3 regions of the Pinisolibacter sp. genome follow, and region 1 is predicted to be linked to each of the others. Evidence: predicted binding sites of a transcription regulator. Region 1 holds the regulator's gene; each other region holds the start of a gene.

Evidence for each region. Region 1 encodes PhoB, which activates phosphate uptake and scavenging genes when phosphate is short. Its sites were predicted from a motif close to TGTCATNNANCTGTCAT; they were not measured.
Region 2: V7Q42_RS07180 (DUF2794 domain-containing protein) is a predicted target of PhoB. The motif match lies at 3,257-3,273, and genes of this name have one in related genera.
Region 3: V7Q42_RS04345 (DUF47 domain-containing protein) is a predicted target of PhoB. The motif match lies at 2,293-2,309, and genes of this name have one in related genera.

The regions. Positions count from the first base shown of each region.
Region 1 is NZ_DAIPZB010000047.1:22,540-28,707, forward strand. It holds gene ppk2 (polyphosphate kinase 2) at 1-309, opposite strand, end outside; gene V7Q42_RS17490 (ATP-binding protein) at 440-1,648, shown strand; gene phoU (phosphate signaling complex protein PhoU) at 1,792-2,505, shown strand; gene phoB (phosphate regulon transcriptional regulator PhoB) at 2,520-3,221, shown strand; gene V7Q42_RS17505 (GcrA family cell cycle regulator) at 3,334-3,858, opposite strand; gene V7Q42_RS17510 (aspartate aminotransferase family protein) at 4,435-5,643, shown strand; gene argF (ornithine carbamoyltransferase) at 5,643-6,168, shown strand, end outside.
Region 2 is NZ_DAIPZB010000012.1:30,142-36,309, forward strand. It holds gene leuS (leucine--tRNA ligase) at 1-1,397, opposite strand, end outside; gene V7Q42_RS07170 (YggS family pyridoxal phosphate-dependent enzyme) at 1,629-2,300, shown strand; gene V7Q42_RS07175 (L,D-transpeptidase family protein) at 2,545-3,096, opposite strand; gene V7Q42_RS07180 (DUF2794 domain-containing protein) at 3,293-3,676, shown strand; gene V7Q42_RS07185 (DUF1223 domain-containing protein) at 3,725-4,507, opposite strand; gene ccmA (heme ABC exporter ATP-binding protein CcmA) at 4,799-5,431, shown strand; gene ccmB (heme exporter protein CcmB) at 5,428-6,096, shown strand.
Region 3 is NZ_DAIPZB010000007.1:33,307-39,474, reverse strand. It holds gene V7Q42_RS04360 (FAD-binding oxidoreductase) at 1-400, opposite strand, end outside; gene V7Q42_RS04355 (AbrB family transcriptional regulator) at 481-1,536, opposite strand; gene V7Q42_RS04350 (thioesterase family protein) at 1,733-2,215, shown strand; gene V7Q42_RS04345 (DUF47 domain-containing protein) at 2,345-2,989, shown strand; gene V7Q42_RS04340 (inorganic phosphate transporter) at 3,039-4,043, shown strand; gene V7Q42_RS04335 (NUDIX hydrolase) at 4,182-4,631, shown strand; gene V7Q42_RS04330 (methyl-accepting chemotaxis protein) at 4,800-6,168, opposite strand, start outside.

The sequences.
Region 1 (6,168 bases):
GATCAGCGAGCCCTTGCCGGCCGCATCGCGCCCTTCGAAGACGACGACGATGCGCTCGCCCTTGTCGATCGCCCAGGTCTGCAGCTTCACCAGTTCGATCTGCAGCGCCTCGAGTTCGTCGTCGAATCGATCCTCGTCGTAGGCCTCGTCGTAAGGAAAGTCGCCCGAGCCGAAGGCGTTCTTCTTCACCCAGTCCGGCAGCCGGGGATCGTCGAGGTCGAATTTTCGGATCGTCGAACCATTGTTTTCGACCTTCGCGAGATCGTCGTCTCTTCCGGCTTTCTTCTTGTCGTGGTGATGCTCACCCATGGACATCGCCCTTCCCGATTCGCCGGCCATATCCGGCGTTGCGACGAAGTGACGGCCGCATCCGTCTCCGCGACACTATCATCGTCGCGCGTCGGTGCGAGCCCCCGGCAGCCGAGAGAGGGCGGGTAGGATGTCCGGCGGTGAGAACGAAACGGCGACGACGATGGCGAACGGCACGAAAGAACCAGGCGCAGCTCGGGGCGCGGGGACGGACGGCGAGAGCCGAAACTTCGCCGAACTCGCGGCCCTCTCCGGCGCCGAAGCCGGCATGGTGGCGGTGATCGACGCCCTCGACGATCCTTGCGTTCTGATCGATGCGGGCGGCATCGTCGCCCACGTCAACGCCGAGGCGCGCGCCCGCTATCCCGGCGTCCGCCCCGGCGATCCCCTGGTCTTCCGCCTGCGTTTCACCGTGCTCCACGATGCCTTCGCCCGTGTCGTCGCCGAGGCGCGGCCCGAGACCGTCGAATGGCAGGAGAAGGTGCCGACCGATCGCTGGCTCGAGGCCCACCTCGCCCCGATCCATCGCCCGGTGGCCGACGGCGAGACGGACGCGGGGCCGCCGAGCTGGGTGCTCCTGCGCATCGAGGACCTGACCGAGACGCGCCGAGTGGAGCGCATGCGCGCCGACTTCGTCGCCAACGCCAGCCACGAGTTGCGCACCCCGCTCACCGCCGTCATCGGCTTCCTCGAGACCCTCCAGGGACCGGCGCGCGACGACGCCAAGGTGCGCGACCGCTTCCTCGGCGTCATGGCCGAACAGGCCGGGCGCATGAAGCGCCTGATCGACGACCTCTTGTCGCTCTCCCGCCTCGAGATGCGCGCCCACGTCCGCCCCGAGGCGACGGTCGATCTCTGCGAGATCCTCCGGCAGGTCGCCGATCTGGTGTCGCCGGCCGCCTCCGCCGCCGGAGTGGATCTGCAACTCTTCGGCTGCGAGACGCCGCGGACGGTGCGCGGCGACCGCGAGGAATTGCTGCAGGTCTTCACCAATCTGATCGAGAACGGCGTGAAATACGGCGGCTCCGGCGGTCGCGTCGAGGTCACCGTCGCCACCGACCCGGCCGACGCGCGCCTCGTCGTCGCCACCGTGCGCGATTTCGGCGAAGGCATCGATCCGGTCCACCTGCCGCGGCTCACCGAGCGCTTCTATCGCGCCCACACCGAGAAGGCCGGCGCGACCCGCGGGACCGGCCTCGGCCTCGCCATCGTCAAACACATCGTCACCCGCCACGGTGGCCGGCTGACCATCGAATCCGTACCCGGCGAAGGGTCCACCTTCTCCGTGCGCCTCGATCGGCGCGTCATCGCCTCGGCGAAGAGCGAAGACGGACAATAGGTTGAACCGTCACGAAACTGTCGTTTGCGTGTCATAGAAGAGGGGCCGTCGAGGCGACCCGCCGCACCTTCGCCGGTGCGCATGTCGACCGGCGACGGCGGGCGGGGCGAAGGCGTGGCCCACCCCGATGAGGAGAGCATCCGATGACCGATCACATCGTCAGTTCCTATGATCAGGAACTCCAGGGTCTCGCCGGCCAGATCGCCGAGATGGGCGGCATGGCCGAGGGTCTGGTGGCCGACGCCATCACCGCTCTGGTGCGCGGCGACACCGCGCTCGCCCAGAAGGTGATCCTCTCCGATCAGCGCCTCGACCGGCTGCAGCATCAGGTCGAGGAACAGGCGATCCGCATCATCGCCAAGCGCCAGCCGATGGCTCGCGACCTGCGCGAGATCTTCGGCGCCATGCGGGTGTCGGCCGATCTCGAGCGGGTCGGCGACCTCGCCAAGAACATCGCCAAGCGTGTCGTCGCCATGGGCGGTGTCGTCCAGATCAAGCGCATCGTCATCGGCGTCGAGCATCTCTCCGAGATCGCGCTCGAGCAGTTGAAGAACGTGCTCGACAGCTACACCTCGCGCGACGCCGCCGAGGCCATGGCGGTGCGCAATCGCGACGACCAGATCGACGCGCTCTACACCTCGCTGTTCCGCGAACTCCTCACCTACATGATGGAGGATCCGCGCAACATCACCTTCTGCACCCACCTCTTGTTCTGCGCCAAGAACGTCGAGCGCATCGGCGACCACGCCACCAACATCGCCGAGATCGTCCACTACGTGGCCACCGGCGAACAGCTTCTCGACGAGCGCCACAAGATCGACGAGACCGCGGACATGCCGCCGGTGGCACAGGGCTGAGACGGGGACGGGCGATGGCGCGCGTGTTGATCGTCGAGGACGAGGAGGCGCTCGGTCTCCTCCTGCGCTACAACCTCGAAGCGGAGGGCTACGACGTCGAAGTCGTCACCCGCGGCGACGAGGCCGACACGCGGCTGAAGGAGTCGGTTCCCGATCTCCTCATCCTCGACTGGATGCTGCCCGGCCTCTCCGGCATCGAGCTGTGCCGCCGCCTGCGCGCCCGCCCCGAGACCGAGCGCCTGCCGATCATCATGCTCACCGCCCGTGGCGAGGAGAGCGAGCGCATCCGCGGTCTCGCCACCGGTGCCGACGACTACGTCGTCAAGCCGTTCTCGACGCCGGAACTGATGGCCCGCGCCCGCGCCATCCTGCGCCGCGCCCGCCCCGAACTCGTCTCCACCGTGTTGAAGGCCGGCGATCTCGAGATCGATCGCGAGACCCATCGGGTACGCCGGTCGGGGCGCGAGATCCATCTCGGCCCGACCGAATACCGCCTGCTCGAGTTCCTCATGCAGTCGCCCGGCCGGGTCTACTCGCGCGAGCAACTGCTCGACGGCGTGTGGGGCATGGACGTCTATGTCGACGAACGCACCGTCGACGTCCACATCGGCCGCCTGCGCAAGGCGATCAACCGCACCCGCGATCGCGACCCGATCCGTACCGTCCGCGGTTCCGGTTACGCCTTCGACGACCAGTTCACCGCCTCCGCCGGCTGACGGTCGGCGCGGTCCGGACCCGGTCCGCCTCGCATCGCCCGCTCCCGAAACGAAAGAGAGCCCGGAGGATCGCCTCCGGGCTCTCTTCGCGTTCGCTGCGGCCGACGGGGTCTCAGCCCCGCATCATCCGCCTGTCCTTGCGGCGGTCGGAGACCGGCTGATAGGCGATGCGGGCGTGGTAGCCGCAGTAGGGGATGCCGACGTCGGAGCGACGGGCGCAGAAGTGGAAGTCGGCGGCGCTCGGGTCGCCGATCGGCCACTTGCAGGTCTGCTCGTTGATCTGCAGCACCGAGGCGTTGGCGATCAACGGCTCCTCGGAGAGCGAATAGATCGCCGGCTGCGGCGCCGGCTGGGGGCGGGCGACGGGCGCGGAATCGGCCTTCAGCGCCACCGCGCCGATCGACACCGGACCGCCGGAGGCGCGTCCCGACGACGTCGCCGGCCGGCTCGCCGGCTTCTTCGGACGGGCCGCCTGCGGCTGCGGCGCCTTGGCCCGGCCGGAGAGGCCGAGACGATGCACCTTGCCGATCACCGCATTGCGGGTGACACCGCCGAGTTCACCGGCGATCTGACTGGCGGAGAGCCCTTCGCTCCACAGCTTCTTCAAGAGCTCGACCCGCTCGTCGGTCCAGGAGATCATCGCGTCCTCGCTGTCGGTGTGCGCACCCCGTCTTCGAATCCCTCTCCATCCGGAGGGATCCTCCGGTCGACGTGGGGGTTCCACGCCGGACGAACGATGGCGGGAGACTCGGGGACTGAGGGTACGCCGCACGAGATGTCGTGCTTAATGAAAGGTAAACTACACTATCCGTAGACTCGGCTTCAACCCGCCGGCCGTCGCTTTCGGTGGATGAACGATGCCTTTTCCCCAGCCTTGAGTCCGATCTGCAACAGCGGGTGCTCGACGTCTCGCCCACGCGCGCCGCGACCCTCCGCCGCCGTCGCCGCGGCGAATTCGAAGGCGCGGAAACGTTGACATTTCCGGCCGTTCTCCTGCATTATGCGGGCGAAACCCGGTGCCGCCGTCGAGGCGGCATCGTTCGTTTTCGGCCCTCCGTTCCGTGACGTCCGGATGGGCCGTTCCAACCGAAATCGGGATGTCGGACCTCGGCGTGCCCGGTCGCGGATCTCGGCTCCTCGCATCGGGAGACGGGACCCTCCGCGCCGCCGCCGTGGATTTCGCTTTCCCGGACACGATCGCCGGAGACGTACCATGACCGAGACCTCGCTCTTCTCGACCTTCGCTCGGGCCGATCTCGCCTTCGAGCGAGGCGAGGGCGTGTGGCTCGAGACCGCTTCGGGCGAGCGCTATCTCGACATGATGGCCGGCATCGCGGTCAACGCGCTCGGCCACTGTCATCCCCATCTCGTCGCCGCCCTGAAGGATCAGGCCGAGAAGCTGTGGCACGTGTCGAACGTCTTCGCCGCGCCCCATCAGGAGCGTCTCGCCCGTCGCCTCACCGAGACCTCCTTCGCCGACCGGGTGTTCTTCACCAACTCGGGCGCCGAGGCGCTCGAATGCGCCATCAAGACGGCGCGTCGCTGGCAGTGGTCGAAGGGCCGGCCGGAGCGCTATCGGCTGATCACCTTCGAGGGCGCCTTCCACGGCCGCACGCTGGCGACCATCGCCGCCGGCGGCCAGGAGAAGTACCTCGAAGGCTTCGGCCCCAAGGTCGAAGGCTTCGACAGCGTCGAGGGTTTCGACGAGGCCGCGGTGCTCGCCGCCATCGGTCCGGAGACCGCCGGCATCCTGATCGAGCCGATCCAGGGTGAAGGTGGCGTGCGGCCGGCGCCGGCCTCCTTCCTGTCCTGGCTGCGCAATCTCTGCGACGAACTCGACCTGCTGCTGATCTTCGACGAGGTCCAGTGCGGCCTCGGCCGCACCGGCCACCTGTGGGCCTATCAGTCGGTCGGCGTCACCCCGGACATCCTCGCCTCGGCCAAGGGCATCGGCGGCGGCTTCCCGCTCGGCGCCTGCCTCGCCACCGAGGACGCCGCGTCCGGCATGACCGCCGGCACCCACGGCACCACCTACGGCGGCAACCAGCTCGCCATGGCGGTCGGCAACGCCGTTCTCGACGTCGTCCTCGCCCCCGGCTTCCTCGACGAGGTCAAGCAGAAGGGTCTGAAACTCAAACAGAAGCTCGCCTCGCTGGTCGATCTCCACGACGGCATCTTCGAGGAGGTGCGCGGCGACGGCCTGCTGCTCGGCCTGAAGTGCCGGGTGCCGGCGGCGCGCGCCGTCGCGGCGATGCGCGAGAGCAAGCTGCTCACCGTCGGCGCCGGCGACAACGTCGTCCGTTTCCTGCCGGCCCTGGTGGTCGGCGATGCGGAGATCGACGAGGCGGTGGCGCGGGTCGAAGCGGCCGCCCATGCCCTGGAAAGTGGATACGGACTCGGCGAGAAGGGAGCCGCGGCGTGATGTTGAAGAGCGGTGAACGTCATTTTCTCGATCTGACCGACGTCTCCGGCGCCGAGTTGCGCGCCATCATGGAGGAATCGAAGCGCCTGAAGAGCGTCCGCGACGGCGCCTTCGCCAACCAGGGTCCGCTCGCCGGCAAGGTGCTGGCGATGATCTTCGAGCGTCCCTCGACCCGCACCCGCGTCTCCTTCGACGTCGGCATGCGCGAGCTCGGCGGTCAGACGGTGATGCTCACCGGCGAGGAGATGCAGCTCGGCCGCGGCGAGACCATCGCCGACACCGCCCGTGTGCTCTCCCGCTACGTCGACGCCATCATGATCCGCATCCTCGATCACGACGCGCTGAAGGAACTGGCGGCCAACGCCACCGTGCCGGTGATCAACGGCCTGACCAAACATTCCCATCCCTGCCAGATCATGGCCGATATCCTCACCTTCGAGGAGCATCGCGGCCCGATCGCCGGCAAGACGGTGGCCTGGACCGGCGACACCAACAACGTGCTGGCCTCGTGGATTCACGCCGCGG
Region 2 (6,168 bases), on a different contig from region 1:
AGCACCGGCAGATCGGCGACCGGGACCGGAACGGTGCCGCAGTCGTCGCAGTGGATCATCGGGATCGGGCAACCCCAGTAGCGCTGGCGCGAGATCAGCCAGTCGCGCAGGCGGAAGTTCACCCGACGCTTGCCCATCGGCGCACCGTCGACGATGCGGGCTTCCAGGCGGTCGGCGGTGGCCTCGAAGGCGGCGTCGACCTCGAGACCGTCGAGGAAGTCGGAGTTGTAGAGGGTGCCGTCACCGTCGAAGGCGACGTTTTCGACCGTGTTGGTCGCCGGATCGGTGCCGCGCGGCAGCACCACGGGCGTGACTTCGAGGCCGTACTTGCGAGCGAAGTCGAGGTCGCGCTGGTCGTGGGCCGGACAGCCGAAGATGGCGCCGGTGCCGTAGTCCATGAGGATGAAGTTCGCCACCCACAGCGGCAGCGTCTTGCCCTCGACAAAGGGGTGCTTCACCCGCAGGCCGGTGTCGTAACCCTCCTTCTCGGCGGTCTCGAGCACGGCGACCGAGGTGCCCATGCGCCGGCACTTCTCCTGGAAGGCGGCGAGATCGGCATCCTTGTCACCCAGCGCCTTGGCCAGCGGATGATCCGGCGACATGGCGAGGAAGGACGCGCCGAACAGCGTGTCGGGGCGGGTGGTGAAGATCTCGAGGGTGGTCTCACCGGACGGACCGGGGGCCGCGAGTTCGAAGCGGACCTCGAGGCCGGTCGACTTGCCGATCCAGTTCCTCTGCATCAGCCGCACCTTGTCCGGCCAGCGATCGAGGCGGTCGAGGGCGGAGAGCAGGTCGTCGGAATAGTGGGTGATCTTCAGGAACCACTGGACGAGCTCCTTCTGCTCGACCAGGGCGCCGGAGCGCCAGCCGCGGCCGTCGATCACCTGCTCGTTGGCGAGCACGGTCATGTCGACCGGGTCCCAGTTGACCTTGGATGCGCGGCGATAGGCGAGGCCGGCCTCGAAGAAGTCGACGAACATCTTCTGCTGGTGGCGGTAGTAGTCCGGCGAGCAGGTGGCGACCTCGCGCTTCCAGTCCAGCGACAGACCCATGGTCTTCAGCTGGTTGCGCATGGTGGCGATGTTCTCGTAGGTCCACTTGGCGGGATGGACCTTCATCTGCATGGCGGCGTTCTCGGCCGGCAGGCCGAAGGCATCCCAGCCCATCGGGTGCAGCACCGAGAAGCCCTTGGCGCGCTTGTAGCGTGCCACCACGTCGCCCATGGTGTAGTTGCGGACGTGACCCATGTGGATGCGTCCCGACGGATAGGGGAACATCTCGAGGACGTAGTACTTCGGCCGCGTATCGTCGTTGGAGGTGGCGAAGACGTCCTTCTCGGCCCAGGTCTTCTGCCACTTCGGTTCGGATTCGCGGGGGTTGTAGCGCTCGGAAGCCATGGATCTCGTCGTCCGTCGGGTCGGGTTCGGGCGGCGCCACGCGAGAGTTCGGGATCGCGCGATGTGCGTCGTCTCTGGTCGGCGCCGACCTTCACCAGAAAGACGCGGACGGGTCAATGGTTTCCGGCCGATTCCGGCGCCTGCGGCAGCGTTCGCGAGAGGGTGCGTGGCGGATCGGTCGCCCTTCGTGCTAAGGCGGCGGGCATCGAGACCCGCGAGGACCGCTCATCCATGACCGCCGCCGACAATCTCGCCGAGATCCGCAACCGCATCACCCGCGCCACCCGCATCGCCGGCCGCCCGGCCGGATCGGTCACGCTGGTGGCGGTGTCGAAGACCTTCTCGATCGAAGAGATCCGCCCGGTGATCGAAGCGGGGCAGCGGGTGTTCGGCGAGAACCGGGTGCAGGAGGCGAAGGCCAAGTGGCCGACCCTGCGCGCCGAGACGGGCGATCTCGAGCTGCACCTCATCGGTCCGCTGCAGTCGAACAAGGCCGGCGAGGCGGTCGAGCTCTTCGACGTGATCCACACGGTCGATCGCGACAAGATCGCCGCGGCACTCGCAGCCGAGATGGCGAAGCAGGGACGGCGGCCGCGGCTCTTCGTCCAGGTCAACACCGGGGCGGAGCCGCAGAAGGCGGGTGTCGATCCGCGGGAGGCGGTCGCCTTCGTCGAGCGGTGCCGGAACGAGCACGGATTGGCGATCGACGGGCTGATGTGCATCCCGCCGGCCGAGGACGCGCCGGGTCCGCATTTCGCGCTGTTGGCCATGCTGGCGAAGGAGGCGGGGGCCGGCGGGCTGTCGATGGGCATGTCGTCCGACTTCGAGACGGCGATCGATCTCGGCGCCACCCATGTCCGCGTCGGCAGCGCCATCTTCGGGACGCGACCGAAACCGGTGTGAGTGCCCGTCGGACGAGTCCGGCGATTCGATGCAATCACGAAATGATTTCGATATCGAAACGATAGACTCGCACAGAGACTCCTGGGCGGCTGTTTCCGCAGTGGTTCGACCCTTCGGTGCAGCGGCGACGAACGGCCGTGGGTGAGACTCTCAGGGGCCTTGGCGTCGATCTTCGATTCGAGCCCGTTTCGATTCGGCCGAAGCGAGGTCGGTCACCGAGCCGTCTGCTCTCTGCCCGAGTCGGTCAGCCGATCACCATCACCGGGTGTGGACCGAGCCGCGGCAACAGCCGGCGCATGTCCTCGGGGCGGAGCGCGACGCAGCCGGCGGTCGGCTCGAAGCCGTCGCGGGCGAGGTGGAAGAAGATGGCACTGCCACGCCCGATCACCCGCCGCCGGACGTTGGCATCGAGGACGATCACCACGTCGTAGAGATGATCGTCGCGCCGCATCACTTCGTGCGATCCGCGGAACGGTAGACGGACCGGGCGATTGTAGCGGCCGTCGGCCACATCGTCGCACCAGCCGTCGTCGGCGCGAATCGGCGAGAGCGGCACCGGACCGCCCGGCGGCAGAGCGCGATCGGCGCGGCGATGGCCGTAGAGCAGGGCGAAGCGGCCGACCGGAGTGGCGCCGTCGCCTTCCCGCTTGAAACGCGTCAGGCCGGAGCGACCGAGGGCGCACGGCAGGGTGATGCCGGCGACGGTGAGGAGGCCGAGATGCGGCGCGGCGCCGGGACGCCGGCGGACGCGAAGGAGACGCGGCTTCGAGGCGGCGGCGGGGCGGCGAAGCGACAAGGGCAACGAGCCTCCTCGAGAATGCGCTCGGAGATCGACCTTCGCCGCGGGCGCGCCACTTGGCAATCGCCGTGTCGCGCAAATGCCGGCGCCGCCCCGGAATCATGCCGGGCGCCGCCCCGGAGATCACCGCTTGCCAGCACCGGCGGTCCGTCGGATCATGACATTTCGACGAAACGGTTCGGGAGGCGGTCTCTTGAGCGAGGGTATGGGCGGCGGCGTGCCGGGGGGCGACGACGCCGGACCGTCGGTGATCCGGCTGGCTCGGGCGAAGGAGGATCGCGAGGTCACCTTCGATCGGCGCGAGCTCTTCGAGATCCTGCGCGTCTACGGGCGGATGGTGGCGAGCGGCGAGTGGCGCGACTACGCCATCGACCATCTCGCCGATCGGGCGGTGTTCTCGGTGTTCCGGCGCACTTCGGAGACGCCGCTCTTCCGCATCGAGAAGACCCCGAAACTGGCGGCGCGTCAGGGCGCCTATGCGGTGATCGACCAGGGCGGGCGCATCCTCAAGCGCGGTGCCGATCTCGCCCGCGTCGTCGCGGTGCTGGAGAAGAAGCCGAAACTCGTCGAAATCTGACGATCACGCCGCACCGAACGATGCGGCCGGCGCTTTCGCGCGGGGGGCTCAGGAGCCGAGCCGCTCGACCCGGCGGGCGCCGAGGATCGGGCCGGGACCGCCCTCGCCTTCCGCCTGCAACAGGATGGCGCACCCTTCCTCGTTCTCGTGGACCATCTCCTGGCGCGGCAACTCGATGCGCAGCGCCTTGCCCTTCCACATGCCGATCGGCTGGAGCGCCTTGACCAGGTGGGTGTAGGTGACGGTCCTGCCGGAGTTCTCGCCGCGGCCGATCGGGATCGTGCGGGTGCGGTCGTAGCGGACGAGCCAGACGGTGGCGCGGGTTCCGGCGAGGGCGTCCGGCCCGTCGGCGATACGAACGACGAGCGAATCGCGGGTCGTCTCGGCGTCGACGTCGACCATCGGCGCCTCGTTCTTGTCGACGAGGGCCGAAACGGTGCTCTCGATCGCGTCGCGATCGCTGCCGACGACATGGGTGCGGCCGTCGATCACCACCTGCGGGGTGTAGACGGTGCGGTCGCCGCGCGCTTCGGCATAGCCGCGTTGGCGCTGGGTGAATTCGGGGCGGGCGGCGGTGTCCTTCCAGCCGAGATAGTCCCAGTAGTCGACGGCGAAGGTGAGCGCGACCAGCGTGTCGTCGGCGGCGAGGCGGCCGAGGAGGGCGTCGGCGGGCGGGCACTTGCCGCAGCCCTGGCTGGTGAAGAGCTCGATGACGGCGCGCGGCCGGCTCTCGCCGGCGACGGCGGCCCCACCCGCGACGAAGACCGTTGCGACGACGGCGGCACATGCGGCGGTGACCGCTATGGCGAGTGCGCCCGGTTTCGTCGACACCTGTTCCACCTCGTCGGGGTTGATGCGTGGCGCGCCGACGTCGTCCAGGGGCGACGGCGTCGGTCGGAACCGCGGGCGGAGAATAGTCCGCTGGTCGGCTCTCGAACCAGTCACTTCGGGGTGAGAACCCGCGAAATGACGGAATTTCGTCGTGAACCCTGGCCGTCGCGACCGATCCGCGCTCCACCGACCGACATTCTCGCGGTTTCCCGTCGCGGCGTCTTCCTGTAAGAGGCAGGCGAGAACCGGTCGCGCCGAGAGGTCGGCGCCTTCAGACGAGCGGACGGGAGCATGTCGACCAGCGTGAAACGCCTCATCGGCCGTTCCCTGTCGCTCGATCGCGGTGGCCGACGGGTGTTGCAGGATCTCTCCTTCGAGGCGGTGGCCGGCAGCGCGCTCGTCGTCACCGGCTCCAACGGCGCCGGCAAGTCGACGCTGCTGCGCCTGATCGCCGGGCTGCTCCGGCCGGTCGCCGGGGAGATCTCCGTCGAGGGCGGCGATCCGGAGCTGACCATTCCGCAGCAGTGCCACTATTTCGGCCATATGGACGCTCTCAAACCGCAGCTGTCGGTGGAGGAGAATCTCGGCTTCTGGCGTACCTTCGCCGGCACGCCGGACGACACGGTGATCGAGGCGCTCGATCGCGTCGGGCTGGCACGTCTGGCGACGCTGCCGGCGGCGTATCTGTCGGCCGGCCAGCGGCGGCGCCTCGCCTTCGCGCGGCTGCTCGTCACGAAGCGGCCGATCTGGCTGCTCGACGAGCCGACCTCGGCGCTCGACGCGGCGTCGGAGGCGCGGTTGCTCGAGATCGTCGGCGAACATCTCACCGCCGGCGGTCTGGTGGTGGCGGCGACGCATCTCGCCCTGCCGTTCGAGCGCATGGACAGCCTGCGCCTCGGCGCCAGCGTGGTGGAGGCGGCATGAGCGCGCTCTCCTCCCTCTTCGTGCGCGAGATGAAGCTCGCCACCCGGGTCGGCGGCGGCGCGCTGATGGGGGCGCTGTTCTTCCTGATCGTGGTGACGGTGGTCCCCTTCGGCGTCGGACCGGACCTCAATCTCCTCGCCCGAATCGGTCCGGCGATCCTGTGGATCGGCGCCCTGCTCGCCACGCTGCTATCGCTCGATCGCCTGTTCCAGGCCGACCGCGACGACGGCGGGCTCGATCTGATCCTGATGGGCGAAACGCCGCTCGAGCTGGTGGTGCTGGTGAAGTGCCTGGCCCATTGGACGGCGACCGGGCTGCCGCTGGTGATCGCCTCGCCGGTGCTGGCGATCTTCATGAACATGGAGCCGGTGGCGATCGGTGCGACGACGCTGACGCTGGCGGTCGGTACGCCGGCCCTGACCTTCGTCGGGGCGATCGGCGCGGCGCTCACCGTCTCCTTGCGGCGCGGCGGGCTGCTGCTCGCCATCCTGGTGTTGCCGCTCACCGTGCCGGTGATGATCTTCGGGGTGTCGGCGGCGACGGCGGCGGTCCAGGAACCGGTGCCGTTCGCCACGCCGTTCTCGATCCTCGCCGCGCTCGGACTGTTCTCGATGGTGCTCGGGCCGATCGCCGGGGCGGCGGCGCTGCGCTTCGCCGGCGACTGAGGTCACGTCGACTTGATCCGTCGCAAGGCGTTGCGGCCGAATACGCCTCATTGATGCCGCGCCGTTCGGGCT
Region 3 (6,168 bases), on a different contig from region 1:
CACGCAGTTGCTCGTTGAGCGCCTTGCGCCGGATGCCCGGCTGGATCACCACGTCGAGATCTTCGGGGTGAACCGCGACGATCGCGTCCATCGCCGAGACGTCGATCGACAGGCCGCCGAGCGGCGCGTTGAGATGGCCCTCGAGCGAGGTGCCGGCGCCGAAGGGCACGATCGGACAGCCGTGCGCCGCACAGATCCTCACCGCCTCCTGCACCTCCGCCTCCGAGCGGGCGAAGAACACCGCATCCGGCGGCTGGTTGGGGATCCAGGTGAGGGTGTGTCCGTGTTGTTCGCGCAAACTGTGCGAGGTCGAGACCCGTTCGCCGAACCGTTGCGTCAGCACCCCGATCGCCGTGGCGATCGCCTCGCCGTCACGCGCCCGCGAAACCGCTTCGGCCATTCCTTCGTCTCCCCAGAGTCCGTTGCGTCGAGCGGACCCTAGCAGAGGCGAGGTCGATCCCGGAAGCGGCGGGATGCCGATCACCGCTGCGACAGACGCGCGGCGACGAAGCGCGACAGCGACGGGCCGATCATCACCAGCACGAAGAAGCGCAGCACCTGCAACGCCATGACGAAGCCGACGTCGACCGGGGTCGAGGCGGCGATGATCGCCACCGTGTCCATGCCGCCGGGCGAGGTGGCGAGGAAGGCGGTCAGGGGATCGATGCCGAGTTCGAGCACCAACAGCCACGCCAGCCCCGCCGCGAAGGCCATCAACACGACGATCGACAGCACGATCCACGGCAGCGCCCGCGCCGCATGGGCGATCGCCTCGGGCGTGAACCTGAGGCCGATGTTCCAGCCGAGCCCGGCATAGCCGACGATCAACAGCCACGGCGGCAGCACCGGCGTCAGGAGGCCACTGCCGTGCAGCACCGCCAACGCCACGATCGGCCCCATCATCACGCCGTTGGCGAGCCGCGAGAAATGTCCGATCGCCGCCGTCACCGCGACCACCGCCAACGTCACGGCCAGTCCCTGCGGATCCACCGCGGCGAGGAGATCGCGATGCGCGACGGCGCCGGCCCCGAGCCACAGGCGCGCCCCGATCGACGCCGCCGAGGCGACGAAGAGCACGCGCAGATACTGCATGAAGGCGACCAACCGAACGTCGCCGCCGTGAGCTTCCGACAGGATCACCATGGCGGTCGCCGCCCCCGGCGACGATCCCCACACCCCCGTCGTCCCCGGCACGACGCCGAACCACGACAGGAGCCAGCCGGAAGCGGTGGCGAACACCACCGTCGCCGCCACCACCGCCGTCAGGATCGGCCAGTCGGCGAGAAAGGCGGTGACGATCGACGGCGTCAACGCCGCGCCGATCATCGCCCCGATCAGCGCCTGCGAGGCGTAGACCGCCGGCCGCGGCACCACGAGGTCCGAGCCGGAGAGCCGCGCCACGATGCCGACGACGAGCGGCCCGAGGAGAAAGGCGGCCGGCAGGCGAATGAAATCGAGGGCGAGCGCCACCGCGAGCGACGCCGCCGCAAGCCCCATCCAGCGCGCCGCACGACCGGCCCGACCGTTCCCCGTCATCACCGTCCCCCTCGACGGCCGGGCAGCCATCGCCCGGGAAAGGCGCCGATCAATCACGCGCCGCCGGAAGGGGTCAAGCGCCGATCCGCGTCGCCGAACCATCGACCGCGCATGGCTGAGGTCGAAGAAACGCTTGACGCCAACCTCGTCGAACCGCTCGATGGGCGCCCGCCCGTCCGCAACCAGACCGGATCCGATGACCGACGCCCATCCCTACCTCTCCGACCGATACGCGATCGAGCCCGGCTGGGTCGACTACAACGGCCATCTCAACATGGCCTACTACAACGTCGTCTTCGATCGCGCCTGCGACGACTTCGTCGTCACGGCCGGCCTCGGTCCGGACTATCTGGCGAAACGCGGCTGTTCCTACATGACCGCCGAGATCCACGTCTGCTACCTGCGCGAAGTTTTCCTCGGCGATCCCCTCCAGGTGCGGATGCGCATCCTCGACCTCGACGACAAGCGCCTGCATCTCTTCGCCGAACTGATCCACGCCGAGGACGGCTGGGTGTCGGCGACGAGCGAGCAGATGTATCTCCACCTCGACATGAAGGCCCGCCGCGTCGTGCCCTGGGCCGCCGACGTCCGCGAAGGCCTCGAAGCCCTGTGGGCCCCGACCCGCCACCTCGCTCCTCCCGAACGAGCCGGGCGGAAGATCGGCATTCCGAAGAAGTGATGAGGGGCCGCCTCGACGCGCTCCGCCACCCCGTCGACGCCCGCCCACCGACATGCGCGCCTCACCGGACTCGCATTCGTCATCGAAACGTCATAAACCGCCCCGTCGCCAATCACTGCGGTGGGTCCGATGTTGTCCTGGTTCCGGGCGATCATGCCCAAGGAAGACGGTTTCTTCGACATGTTCGAGCGCCAGTCGAAGGTGCTCGTCGCCGGCGCCGAGGCGCTGCATCGGCTGCTCTCCGGCGCGCCCGACATCGCCGCCGCCTGCGCCGAGGTGAAGCGCCACGAGAAGGCCGCCGACGACATCACCGCCGAAGTGCTGCTGGCGGTGCGCCGCTCCTTCATCACCCCCTTCGACCGCGTCGACATCAAGGATCTGATCGAGTCGATGGACGACGCCATCGATCAGATGCACCAGACCGCCAAGGCCATCACCCTCTTCGAGGTGACCTCCTTCGACGAGCCGATGCGAGAGTTGGCGGCGATCGGCGTCGAAGCCGCGAAGCTGACGGTCGATGCGATCCCGCTCCTGCGCAAGATCGGCGCCAACGTCCACGCCATCAACGACTACGTGGTCAAGATCACCGAACTGGAGAGCCGCGCCGACAAGGTCCACGACCAGGGCCTCAAGGCGCTCTTCCTCGCCCATCGCCACTCCGATCCGATGGCCTTCACCGTCGGGGCCGAGATCTACGGCCATCTGGAGCGCGTCACCGACCGGTTCGAAGAAGTCGCCAACGAGATCTCCGGCATCGTCATCGAACACGTCTGACGGTTTCCGCCGCCCGCACGCCCGTTCTCCGTTTCGTGGACGAGGACCCATGGACGCCACGCTCGCCCTGCCCCTTCTCATCGGGCTGATCGCCGTCGCGCTCGCCTTCGACTTCCTGAACGGCCTGCACGACGCGGCGAATTCGATCGCCACCATCGTCTCCACCCGGGTTCTGTCGCCGCAGTACGCGGTGATGTGGGCGGCGTTCTTCAACTTCATCGCCTTCCTGTTCTTCGGCCTGCACGTCGCCCAGACCATCGGCAAGGGCATCGTCGAGGCCTCGATCATCGACCCGCGCGTCGTCTTCGGCGCGCTCTCCGGCGCCATCGTCTGGAACGTCGTCACCTGGCTCGGGGGCATCCCGTCGTCGTCGTCGCACGCCCTCGTCGGCGGTCTCGTCGGCGCCGGCGTCGCCAAGGCCGGCGTCTCCGCCGTGGTGATGTCGGGCTTCATGAAGACCGCCTTCGCCATCGTGCTGTCGCCGTTGGTCGGCTTCACCCTGGCGCTCGTCCTCATGGTCGTCGTCAGTTGGGTCGGACGCCCGTTCACGCCCTTCGCCATCGACAAGAGCTTCCGCTCGCTGCAGTTCGTCTCGGCTTCGCTCTATTCGCTCGGCCACGGCGGCAACGACGCCCAGAAGACCATGGGCATCATCGCCGTGCTGCTCTATTCGCAGGGCCATCTCGGCGAGACCTTCCACGTGCCCTTCTGGGTGGTGATCACCTGTCAGGCGGCGATGGGTCTCGGCACCCTCTTCGGCGGCTGGCGCATCGTCCACACCATGGGTTCCAAGATCACCCGCCTCACCCCGATGCAGGGCTTCTGCGCCGAGACCGGCGGCGCCATCACCCTGTTCATGGCGACCGGCCTCGGCATCCCCGTCTCCACCACCCACACCATCACCGGCTCGATCATCGGCGTCGGCTCGGCCCGGCGCACCTCGGCCGTGCGCTGGAACATCGCCTCCGGCATCGTCGTCGCCTGGGTGGTGACCATCCCCGCCTCCGCCGCCATCGCCGCGGCGACCTGGTGGCTCGTCGGCCTGTTCGCCTGAGGAGGACGGTGGGCGTCACCGTCGTGACGCGCCGCCGCCGTCTTTCGAACCGCTTCGCAGGTCAGTCTGGCCATTCGCCTGGAACGACTCGCGCGATCGGCGCATGCTTCCCGACCCATCCCCTCGCCCACCCGCCCGATGCCCAAGCCCGCCACCTCGAAATCCTCGCCCGAGAGGCTGCCGCAGATCGCCGCCCTGCCGATGCGCAAGGTCGACGGTCGCGTCGAGGTGTGCCTGGTGACGACGCGCGAGACCGGCCGCTGGACGGTGCCGAAGGGTTGGCCGATGAAGGGCGTGCCCGACCACCGAGCCGCCGCGATCGAGGCCGAACAGGAGGCCGGTGTCGTCGGCAAGCCGCTGAAGAAGCCGCTCGGCACCTTCGACTACTGGAAGCGCCGCGCCGACCGCTTCGACCTCGTCCGCGTCACCGTCTATCGCCTGAAGGCGCGCAAGCTCCTCTCCACCTGGAAGGAGATGGCCGAACGGCAGGTGCGCTGGATGAGCCTCGACGACGCCGCCACCGCCGTCGACGAGCCGGGTCTGAAGGCGATGCTGCGCGGCCTCGAGGCGAGCGCGCCGGCGAAGTGATGCGGAGTTCGGATGAACACATCCGAACGTCGTATTCCGTTCGTCCGAGAACCGTGTCCACACGAAGGGTTCCCGGACGAGTTAGGACCGGTCTGGCGAAGAGATCCTCCGGATCTCTTTCGGCGCCGAAGGCCGGAGACATCGACGTCCCGACCTTCGGAGACGCGCTCACGCCGCCCGGAGATCGGCGAGGAAGCCGGCGACCGCCGCCTGCAACGCTTCCGCCTGATGGGTGAGTTCCCCGGCCGCCGACAACACCTGGGACGAAGCGGCGCTGGAGTTCTCCGCCGCCGCGCTCACCCCGGTGATGTTGGCGGAGACGTCGGACGCCCCCTGCGCCGCCTGTCCGACGTTGCGGGCGATCTCTCGCGTCGTCTCGCTCTGGCGGTCCACCGCCGTGGCGATCGCCCCGGCGATGCCGTTCATCGCCTCGATCGTGCTGCCGACCGAGGCCATGGCGCCGGCGGCGAGCTGCGTCGAGCCCTGGATCGCCTGCACCTGCGTGCCGATCTCCGCCGTGGCGTGGGCGGTCTGCTCGGCGAGCCCCTTGACCTCCTGTGCGACGATGGCGAAGCCCCGCCCCGCCTCGCCGGCGCGGGCCGCCTCGATGGTGGCGTTGAGCGCCAACAGGTTGGTCTTGGCCGCGATCTCCTGGATCAGCTGGATGATCGAACCGATGCGATCGGCGGCGACCGACAGATCGTTCACCTGGGTCCGCGTCGCCGCCGCTTCCGCCGTCGCCTTGGCGGCGATGCCGGACGACTCGGCCACCTGACGCCCAACCTCACGCACGGTGGCGGAGAGGTCTTCGGTCGCCACCGCGACGCTGCGGACGTTGGCGGCCGCCTCTTCCGAGGCGCCGGCCACCGCCACCGACTGGGCCGACACCTGTTCGGCCGACGCCGAGAGCGTCTGCGCCGCGATCTCGAGATCGCCGGCCGATCGGGTGACCGTGGCGACCACCGCCCCGACCCGCCGCTCGAACTCCGCCGCCAGCTCGAACATCGCCTTGCGCCGGATCGCCTCGGCCCGCGACGCCTCCTCCGCCTGCATCGCCTCGAGCCGGCGCCTTTCGCGGGCGTTGTCGCGGAACACCGCGACCGCACGAGCCATCCGCCCCATCTCGTTGGTCCTGTCGCCGCCGGGAATCTCGACCTCGAGATCGCCACCGGCGAGCCGCACCATGCCTTCGGTCATCGTCCGGATCTGACGCGACACCGATCGGCCGATCAGACCGGCCACCGAACCGAGGATGAGGACGATCGCCGCGAAGGCCCGGATCATCCGGCTCTCGGTGACGCTCGCCGTTTCCGCCGCATCGGTCTTCGCCGCCGAGGCCGACGCCTCGCTCGCCCGTTCGAGGTCGGCGAGCCCGGCCTCGACGGTCCGGTGCGCCGTTTCCGCCGCGGCGCGGGCTTCGATCAACCCGCGATCGCCCGCGACCCACCCGAGGAAATTGCGGCGGTAGATCTCGATCGACCGATCGAGACCGACCCGGTCCATCAATGGGACCTCGAGATCCATCGTCAGTTTGGCG